One region of the Streptomyces sp. NPDC007856 genome, then DNA from elsewhere that is predicted to be linked to it. Evidence: predicted binding sites of a transcription regulator. Region 1 holds the regulator's gene; the other holds the start of a gene.
What was found. Region 1 encodes HrcA, which represses chaperone genes, less so after heat shock. Its sites were predicted from a motif close to TTNGCACTCNGNNNNNCNGAGTGCNAA; they were not measured.
Positions count from the first base shown of each region.

Region 1 (4,413 bases):
CAAGTCCGAATCCGGGCGACCGATGGCATAAACCAATGGCATACGGGGTGCCGAAGCACCCCGTCACACCTCCACCGGCGACGGTTCAGCGCCCGTTGAACGCATCCTTCAGCCGCGAGAACAACCCCTGCCGTCCTGGCTGACCGTGCCTGCCCGGGAGGCAACCCCCGGACCTCCAGCCCACCCCGCAGCACACATCAGCGCCCGTTGAACGCATCCTTCAGCCGCGAGAACAACCCCTGCTGTCCTGGCTGGAACTGCCCCTGGGGCCGTTCCTCGCCGCGCAGCTTGGCCAGCTCGCGCAGCAGGCGCTCCTGGTCCGGGTCCAGCTTGGTCGGGGTCTGCACCTCGACGTGCACGATCAGGTCACCCCGGCCGCCGCCGCGCAGATGCGTGACGCCCCGGTTGTGCAGCGGGATCGACTGGCCGGACTGGGTGCCGGGCCGGATGTCGACCTCCTCCATGCCGTCCAGCGTCTCCAGCGGCACCTTGGTGCCGAGCGCCGCCGCGGTCATCGGGATGGTGACCGTGCAGTGCAGGTCGTCGCCGCGGCGCTGGAAGGTCTGGTGCGGCAGCTCGTGGATCTCGACGTACAGGTCACCGGCCGGACCGCCGCCCGGCCCGACCTCGCCCTCACCGGCGAGCTGGATCCGCGTGCCGTTGTCGACGCCGGCCGGGATCTTGACGGTGAGCGTGCGGCGGGAGCGGACGCGGCCGTCGCCTGCGCACTCCGGGCACGGGGTCGGCACGACCGTGCCGAAGCCCTGGCACTGCGGGCACGGCCGGGAGGTCATGACCTGGCCCAGGAAGGACCGGGTGACCTGCGAGACCTCACCGCGGCCCCGGCACATGTCACACGTCTGAGCGGTCGTACCGGGCGCAGCGCCCTCACCGTTGCAGGTGTTGCAGACGACCGCGGTGTCGACCTGGATGTCCTTGGTCGTCCCGAAGGCCGCCTCGTGCAGCTCGACCTCGATCCGGATCATCGCGTCCTGGCCGCGCCGGGTGCGCGAGCGCGGGCCGCGCTGCGACGCCGTGCCGAAGAACGCGTCCATGATGTCGGAGAAGTTGCCGAAGCCACCGGCGCCGAAGCCGCCCGCGCCGGCGCCGCCGGACTGCGAGAGCGGGTCGCCGCCGAGGTCGTAGACCTGCTTCTTCTGCGGGTCCGACAGCACCTCGTAAGCGGCGTTGATCTCCTTGAACCGCTCCTGCGTCTTCGGATCGGGGTTGACGTCCGGGTGCAGCTCGCGCGCGAGCCGGCGGAACGCCTTCTTGATCTCATCCTGCGACGCGTCGCGGCGCACGCCGAGAACGGCGTAATAGTCCGTGGCCACTTACGACTCCGCCAGGATCTGTCCGACGTACCGTGCCACTGCGCGTACCGCTCCCATCGTTCCCGGATAGTCCATGCGGGTCGGTCCGACCACGCCGAGCTTGGCAACCGCCTCGCCGCCCGAACCGTAGCCGACCGACACCACGGAGGTGGAGTTGAGTCCCTCGTGGGCGTTCTCGTGCCCGATACGCACCGTCACGCCCGGATCCTTCGCCTCGCCGAGGAGCTTGAGGAGCACGACCTGCTCCTCCAGGGCCTCCAGGACGGGCCGGATCGTGAGGGGGAAGTCATGTCCGAAGCGGGTGAGATTGGCGGTACCGCCGATCATCAGCCGCTCCTCGTTCTCCTCGACGAGTGTCTCCAGAAGAGTGGAGAGCACCGTCGAGACCGTACCGCGGTCCTCGAGGTCGAAGGCCTCCGGCAGGTCCTCGACCAGCGTCGGCACGTCCGTGAACCGGCGGCCCGCGACCCGGCTGTTCAGCCGCGCGCGCAGATCGGCGAGGGAGGTCTCGCCGAAGGGCGCCGGGCAGTCGACCATCCGCTGCTCGACCCGTCCGGTGTCCGTGATCAGCACGAGCATCACCCGCGCGGGGGCGAGCGAGAGCAGCTCCACGTGCCGCACGGTGGACCGGGTCAGGGACGGGTACTGCACGACGGCGACCTGCCGGGTGAGCTGCGCGAGCAGCCGTACCGTCCGCGCCACGACGTCGTCGAGGTCGACGGCGCCCTCCAGGAAGTTCTGGATCGCCCGCCGCTCGGGCGCGGTCATCGGCTTGACGCCCGCCAGCTTGTCCACGAACAGCCGGTAGCCCTTGTCGGTGGGGATGCGGCCCGCGCTGGTGTGCGGCTGCGCGATGTACCCCTCGTCCTCCAGGGCCGCCATGTCGTTACGGACCGTCGCCGGGGACACGCCGAGGCTGTGCCGCTCGGTCAGGGCCTTCGACCCGACCGGCTCCTCGGTGCCGACGTAGTCCTGGACGATGGCGCGCAGTACCTGCAGCCTGCGTTCACTCAGCATCCGCGCGCACCTCCAGCACGTCGTCCCCTCGGTTCCACTCGGTCCTGCGGTTCGTCCGCCTGGCACTCTTCGCATGCGAGTGCCAGCGTTCCCCGGCCCAGTGTACGGCTGTCGGGTACACCCGGGGCAAGGTCGGTGCGGCGCCGGCGGCTCATGCGGCTAGCGTCACGGTATGACGGTGACTTGGGAAGAGCTGGGGTGGGAACGGCTGGCCGCGGGGGTCGGCCGGTGCCGGCTGCCCGGCTGGGACTGCACGGCCGGGCTGGTCCTCGGGGAGGGTACGGCGCTGATGGTGGACGCCGGCTCCGGCCTGGCCGAGGGCGCGCGGCTGCGGACACAGGCCGAGGAGCTGGCCGGCGGCCGTGTGACCCATCTCGCGCTGACCCATCCCCACTTCGACCACGTCCTCGGGGCGGCGGCCTTCGCGGGGGCGGAGGTGTACGGGGCGGTGGGCGTCGACGCGGTGTTCGCCCACGAGCGCGAGGAGCTGCGCCTGGACGCCGTGCGCAACGGACTGCCGGTCGCCGACGCCGACGCGGCGGTGGACGCGCTGGTGTCGCCCCGGCATCCGGTCTCCGGCGAGTGGACGCTGGACCTCGGGGGCGGCCGGCAGGTCCTGCTGGCGAACGTGGGGCCGGGTCACACGGCGCACGATCTGGCCGTACTGATCCCCGGTTCACCGGAGGTCGTCTTCTGCGGCGACCTGGTCGAGGAGTCCGGCGAGCCCCAGGCGGGCCCGGACGCGATCCCGTCCCGCTGGCCGGACGCCCTGGACCGGCTCCTGTCCCTGGGCGGCGAGGACGCACTGTACGTGCCCGGTCACGGAGCGGTGGTGGACGCGGCGTTCGTACGCCGGCAACGCGAGGAGCTGGCGGCGCGTTTCGGCGTGTCGTGAGCGCGGGTCCGCGGCTTCTCCTATCGTCACTCGAATGCGCCAGTACTCCGCCGACCTGACCCCGCCGTGGAAGAAGCAGCAGCCGGTGCCGGAGGTACCGGCGGAGCCGGGCCTGGTGGTGGAGGAGCCCGGCACCGGGTTCTGCGGGGCGGTGATCCGTTGCGAGGCGGGCACGGTGACGCTGGAGGACCGCTTCGGCAAGCACCGGGTGTTCCCGCTGGAGCCGCGGGGCTTTCTGCTGGAGGGGCGTGTGGTGACGCTCGTACGGCCGTCCTCGGCCCCGGCTCCGGTACGGCCCACCCGTACGGCCTCCGGTTCGGTCGCCGTCCCCGGCGCCCGCGCCCGCGTGGCCCGCGCCGGCCGTATCTACGTCGAGGGCCGGCACGACGCCGAGCTGGTCGAGAAGGTGTGGGGCGACGACCTGCGCATCGAGGGCGTGGTCGTGGAGTACCTGGAGGGCGTGGACGACCTGCCGTCGATCGTGTCGTCCTTCGCCCCGGGCCCGGACGCCCGCCTGGGTGTCCTGGTGGACCACTTGGTGCCGGGCACGAAGGAGTGGCGGATCGCGGAGTCGGTGACGAGTGAACACGCGCTGGTGGTCGGCCACCCGTACATCGACATCTGGGAGGCCGTGAAGCCGTCGTCGCTGGGGATCGAGGCGTGGCCGACGGTGCCGAAGGGGCAGGACTGGAAGACGGGGGTGTGCCGGGCGCTGGGCTGGCCCTCGGAGAACACCGGGGCGGTGTGGCAGGCGATCCTGAAGCGGGTGGGGTCCTACAAGGACCTGGAGCCGGAGCTGCTGGGGCGGGTGGAGGAGCTGATCGACTTCGTCACGGGTAGCGGTGGGGCCTGACGTCGGGGAACGTTCCGAATTCGCTGGTGTCCACTTCGAGTCCCAGAATCTCCAACGGGACCGGATCGCCGAACTTGATGATCTCCTGGCTGAGGTAGTCCGCGTCCTCACCCTGGCCTGTGGGCTTCGTCAGTAGGACGCAGTGCGCCATGATCGGGTCGAGGATGAGGTAGGCGGGGATCTTTCCGGCCGCGTAGATCGAGCGCTTGACCACGTAGTCCTGATGAATGCTGGACTTGGAGACGACCTCCATGACCATCGTGACCAGCTTGGAGGGCAGCAGACGGCCCGAGTCGGGTAGCGCGTCTCGCGCC
Region 1 is NZ_JBIAEC010000002.1:711,440-715,852, forward strand. It holds gene dnaJ (molecular chaperone DnaJ) at 198-1,334, opposite strand; gene hrcA (heat-inducible transcriptional repressor HrcA) at 1,335-2,351, opposite strand; gene ACFYOH_RS07750 (MBL fold metallo-hydrolase) at 2,524-3,246, shown strand; gene ACFYOH_RS07755 (DUF3097 domain-containing protein) at 3,281-4,099, shown strand; gene ACFYOH_RS07760 (Uma2 family endonuclease) at 4,077-4,413, opposite strand, start outside.

Region 2 (4,413 bases), on a different contig from region 1:
CGGCGAGCTGGTCGGCATCGAGGGCAACTACGACGACGTGAACCGCTTCTGCTCCGAGCTGATCGGCGACCCGGCGGGCGAGGGCTGGGGCTTCGTCAACGTCAACCTGCGGCCGTACTACGCGGAGGGATCCAAGACCCTCGCGTACGAGATCTGCGAGCAGCTCGGCTGGCGGCTGCCCGACCAGATCGTGGTCCCGATCGCCTCCGGCTCCCAGCTCACCAAGATCGACAAGGGTCTGCAGGAGCTGATCAAGCTGGGTCTGGTCGAGGACAAGCCGTACAAGATCTTCGGTGCGCAGGCCGAGGGCTGCTCGCCGGTGTCGAGCGCCTTCAAGGCCGGCCACGACGTCGTACGGCCCCAGAAGCCGAACACCATCGCCAAGTCCCTCGCCATCGGCAACCCGGCCGACGGGCCGTACGTCCTGGACATCGCGCGCCGCACCGGCGGTGCGGTGGAGGACGTGACGGACGCGGAAGTCGTCGACGCCATCAAGCTGCTGGCCCGCACGGAGGGCATCTTCGCGGAGACGGCGGGCGGTGTGACCGTCGGCGTCACCCGCAAGCTGCTCAAGGACGGCGTCCTGGACCCGACGAAGACCACGGTGGTCCTCAACACCGGCGACGGCCTGAAGACCCTTGACGCGGTGGCCGGTACCGGCCTCACCGCCACCATCCGACCGACCCTGGACTCCTTCCGAGAGGCTGGCCTCGCATGAGCGTGACCGTTCGCATCCCCACCATCCTGCGCACCTACACGGGCGGGCAGGCCGAAGTGGCAGCCGAGGGCGCCACCCTCGCCGAGGTCATCGCCGACCTGGAGAAGAACCACACCGGCATCGCCGCGCGCGTGCTGGACGACCAGGGCAAGCTGCGCCGGTTCGTGAACGTCTACGTCAACGACGACGACGTGCGCTTCGAGCAGGGCCTGGAGACCGCGACCCCGGACGGCGCCGGCGTCTCCATCATTCCGGCCGTCGCCGGCGGCTGATCGTTACCTTAGGTAACTTCAGTTACGCATTGTTCATCGAATTGCCCCCTCCGTGAGAGAAGCGGAGGGGGCAATTCTGCGTGATTGAGCGCGGTAGAGTTGGGGAACGCGCTCTCGACATGACCGGTCGGGAGCCCTGTATTCATGCCGGACGCCCGACAAGAAGTAGCCAAAGTGTGCGGGCTTTATGCGGCTTTTGTGGCGGTCTGTAGGGCCCGACTTGCCCTGAAGTCGGGTGAATTCACACCACATTCCGGACCGTTCCCGTCCAGAATTCTCGTCCGATTGACCTGTTGCAGACGGCAGTTGGACAGATACATTCAGCCGCGGTCGACGCGTTCCGGCGCACGCCCCCGACCGATGGGGGGTGAGGTCTGACCCGGGTCCGCGAAGTGTGGATCTGTGCAAGGGCCAGTAATAGGGGAGTTAGGCATGGCTCAGGGCACCGTCAAGTGGTTCAACGCGGAGAAGGGGTACGGCTTCATCGCGGTCGACGGTGGTGCGGATGTTTTCGTCCACTACAGCGCGATCCAGATGGACGGTTACCGCACCCTGGAAGAGGGGCAGCGGGTCGACTTCGAGATCTCGCAGGGCCAGAAGGGCCCGCAGGCGGACATGGTCCGGCTGGCGACCAGCTGAAGCACGCGTCGACTGTCAGCGACGTTCTTCGTTCATCTTCGCAGGGCCCGCACCTCGCTCGGGGTGTGGGCCCTGCGTCATGCCCGGGGTCCGGTGTTCGCGGGCGGCTGACGGGGGTGCCGTACCCCGGAGGGCGCTTGCGCCCACCCGTCGCCCGACCACCACCCCTCAACGAACCCGCTTCGCGGGTGCGCCTTGCACTCGTGCATGCCGAGTGCTAATCATTGGCGTTAGCACTCTGAAGGTGAGAGTGACAGTGAAGGACCGGGTCGGTGAGGCCCGCAGGCCAAGTGGGGCAAGGAACCACGCGGCCGGCGAGCCGTCCGTCGCGGGCGCGGGCGCGGTCCGAAGGAATCACCCCCAGTCCTGGAGGGACCACTTCACATGGCCAAGATCATCGCGTTCGACGAGGAGGCGCGGCGCGGCCTCGAGCGCGGCATGAACCAGCTCGCGGACGCCGTCAAGGTGACGCTCGGCCCCAAGGGCCGCAACGTCGTCCTCGAGAAGAAGTGGGGCGCCCCCACGATCACCAACGATGGCGTCTCCATCGCCAAGGAGATCGAGCTCGAGGACCCGTACGAGAAGATCGGCGCCGAGCTGGTCAAGGAAGTCGCCAAGAAGACGGACGACGTCGCCGGTGACGGTACGACCACCGCGACCGTGCTCGCCCAGGCCCTGGTCAAGGAGGGCCTGCGCAACGTCGCCGCCGGTGCCAACCCGATGGCGCTGAAGCGCGGTATCGAGAAGGCCGTCGAGGCCGTCTCCGCCGCCCTGCTGGAGCAGGCGAAGGACGTCGAGACCAAGGAGCAGATCGCCTCCACCGCGTCCATCTCCGCCGCCGACACCCAGATCGGCGAGCTGATCGCCGAGGCCATGGACAAGGTCGGCAAGGAAGGCGTCATCACCGTCGAGGAGAGCAACACCTTCGGTCTGGAGCTCGAGCTCACCGAGGGCATGCGCTTCGACAAGGGCTACATCTCCGCCTACTTCGCGACCGACATGGAGCGCATGGAGGCGTCGCTCGAGGACCCGTACATCCTCATCGCCAACTCCAAGATCGGCTCCGTCAAGGACCTGCTCCCGCTCCTGGAGAAGGTCATGCAGTCGGGCAAGCCGCTGCTGATCATCGCCGAGGACGTCGAGGGCGAGGCCCTGTCGACCCTGGTCGTCAACAAGATCCGCGGCACCTTCAAGTCCGTCGCCGTCAAGGCCCCGGGCTTCGGTGACCGCCGCAAGGCCATGCTCGGCGACATCGCCATCCTCACGGGCGGCGAGGTCATCTCCGAGGAGGTCGGCCTCAAGCTGGAGAACGCGACCCTGGACCTCCTGGGCCGCGCCCGCAAGGTCGTCATCACCAAGGACGAGACCACCATCGTCGACGGCGCCGGCTCCTCGGAGCAGGTCAACGGCCGCGTCAACCAGATCCGCGCCGAGATCGAGAACAGCGACTCGGACTACGACCGCGAGAAGCTCCAGGAGCGCCTGGCCAAGCTCGCGGGCGGCGTCGCGGTCATCAAGGCCGGTGCCGCCACCGAGGTGGAGCTCAAGGAGCGCAAGCACCGCATCGAGGACGCCGTCCGCAACGCGAAGGCGGCCGTCGAGGAGGGCATCGTCGCCGGTGGCGGCGTGGCCCTGCTGCAGGCCTCCCAGGTCTTCGAGAAGCTGGAGCTCGAGGGTGACGAGGCGACCGGCGCCAACGCCGTGCGCATCGCCCTGGAGGCCCCGCTGAAGCAGATCGCCGTCAACGCCGGCCTCGAGGGCGGTGTCGTGGTGGAGAAGGTGCGCAACCTGACCCCGGGCCACGGCCTGAACGCCGCGACCGGCGAGTACGTCGACCTGGTCGCCGAGGGCATCATCGACCCGGCGAAGGTGACCCGCTCTGCTCTGCAGAACGCCGCCTCCATCGCCGCGCTGTTCCTCACCACCGAGGCCGTCATCGCCGACAAGCCGGAGAAGGCCGCCGCGCCGGCCGGCGGCGGCATGCCGGGCGGTGACATGGACTTCTGATCCTTCCCGGATCACCTGTCCTTTGCGAGGGCGGCATCCCCAGCTTCCGGCTGGGGATGCCGCCCTCGGGCGTTTGCTGAGGTCGGTCGGCGTAGTCCTTCAGCTTCTCGGTGTCGAGGGTGATGCCGACAGCTGGGCAACGGTCGCCGGATCGTCTTCCAGCCGTCCGGGGGTCAGGCCCTTCGGAGTAGGCCAGGCGGCGGCTGAACCGGGGCAGTGTGAGCGGTGTCACGTAAAGGCTTCTGCAGGGGCGGAATGTGGGGCAGCGCATAGGCGATTACTTAAGGAGCTGCAACAATGCGTGCTCACATACCGCTCGGTTAACCCCGTCTCTCACGAGGAGCCCCCACGTGACCGTCACGACGCCCGCCTCCCGCGCGGCCCAGGTCCTGTCCCGCCCGATCGCGCTCAACGGTCTCACCGTCCCCAACCGGATCGTGATGGCGCCGATGACCCGCATGTTCTCCCCGGGCGGCATCCCGGGTGAGGACGTGCGCTCGTACTACTCCCGCCGGGCCGCCGCCGGAGTCGGCCTGATCGTCACCGAGGGCACGTACGTCGGCCATGAGTCGGCCGGCAACAGCGCGCGCGTGCCCCGGTTCCACGGGGAGGAGCAGCTCGCGGGCTGGGCGAAGGTCGCCGAGGACGTGCACGCGGCGGGCGGCACGATCGTCCCGCAGCTGTGGCACATCGGCATGGTCCGCAAGGACGGCGAGGCCCCCTTCCCGGACGCCCCCGCGATGGGCCCGTCCGGCCTGGTCGCGGCGGACGCCGAGC
Region 2 is NZ_JBIAEC010000012.1:190,119-194,531, reverse strand. It holds gene thrC (threonine synthase) at 1-718, shown strand, start outside; gene ACFYOH_RS27555 (MoaD/ThiS family protein) at 715-990, shown strand; gene ACFYOH_RS27550 (cold-shock protein) at 1,423-1,629, shown strand; gene groL (chaperonin GroEL) at 2,014-3,636, shown strand; gene ACFYOH_RS27540 (NADH:flavin oxidoreductase) at 3,987-4,413, shown strand, end outside.
Region 2: groL (chaperonin GroEL) is a predicted target of HrcA. The motif match lies at 1,824-1,850, and genes of this name have one in related genera.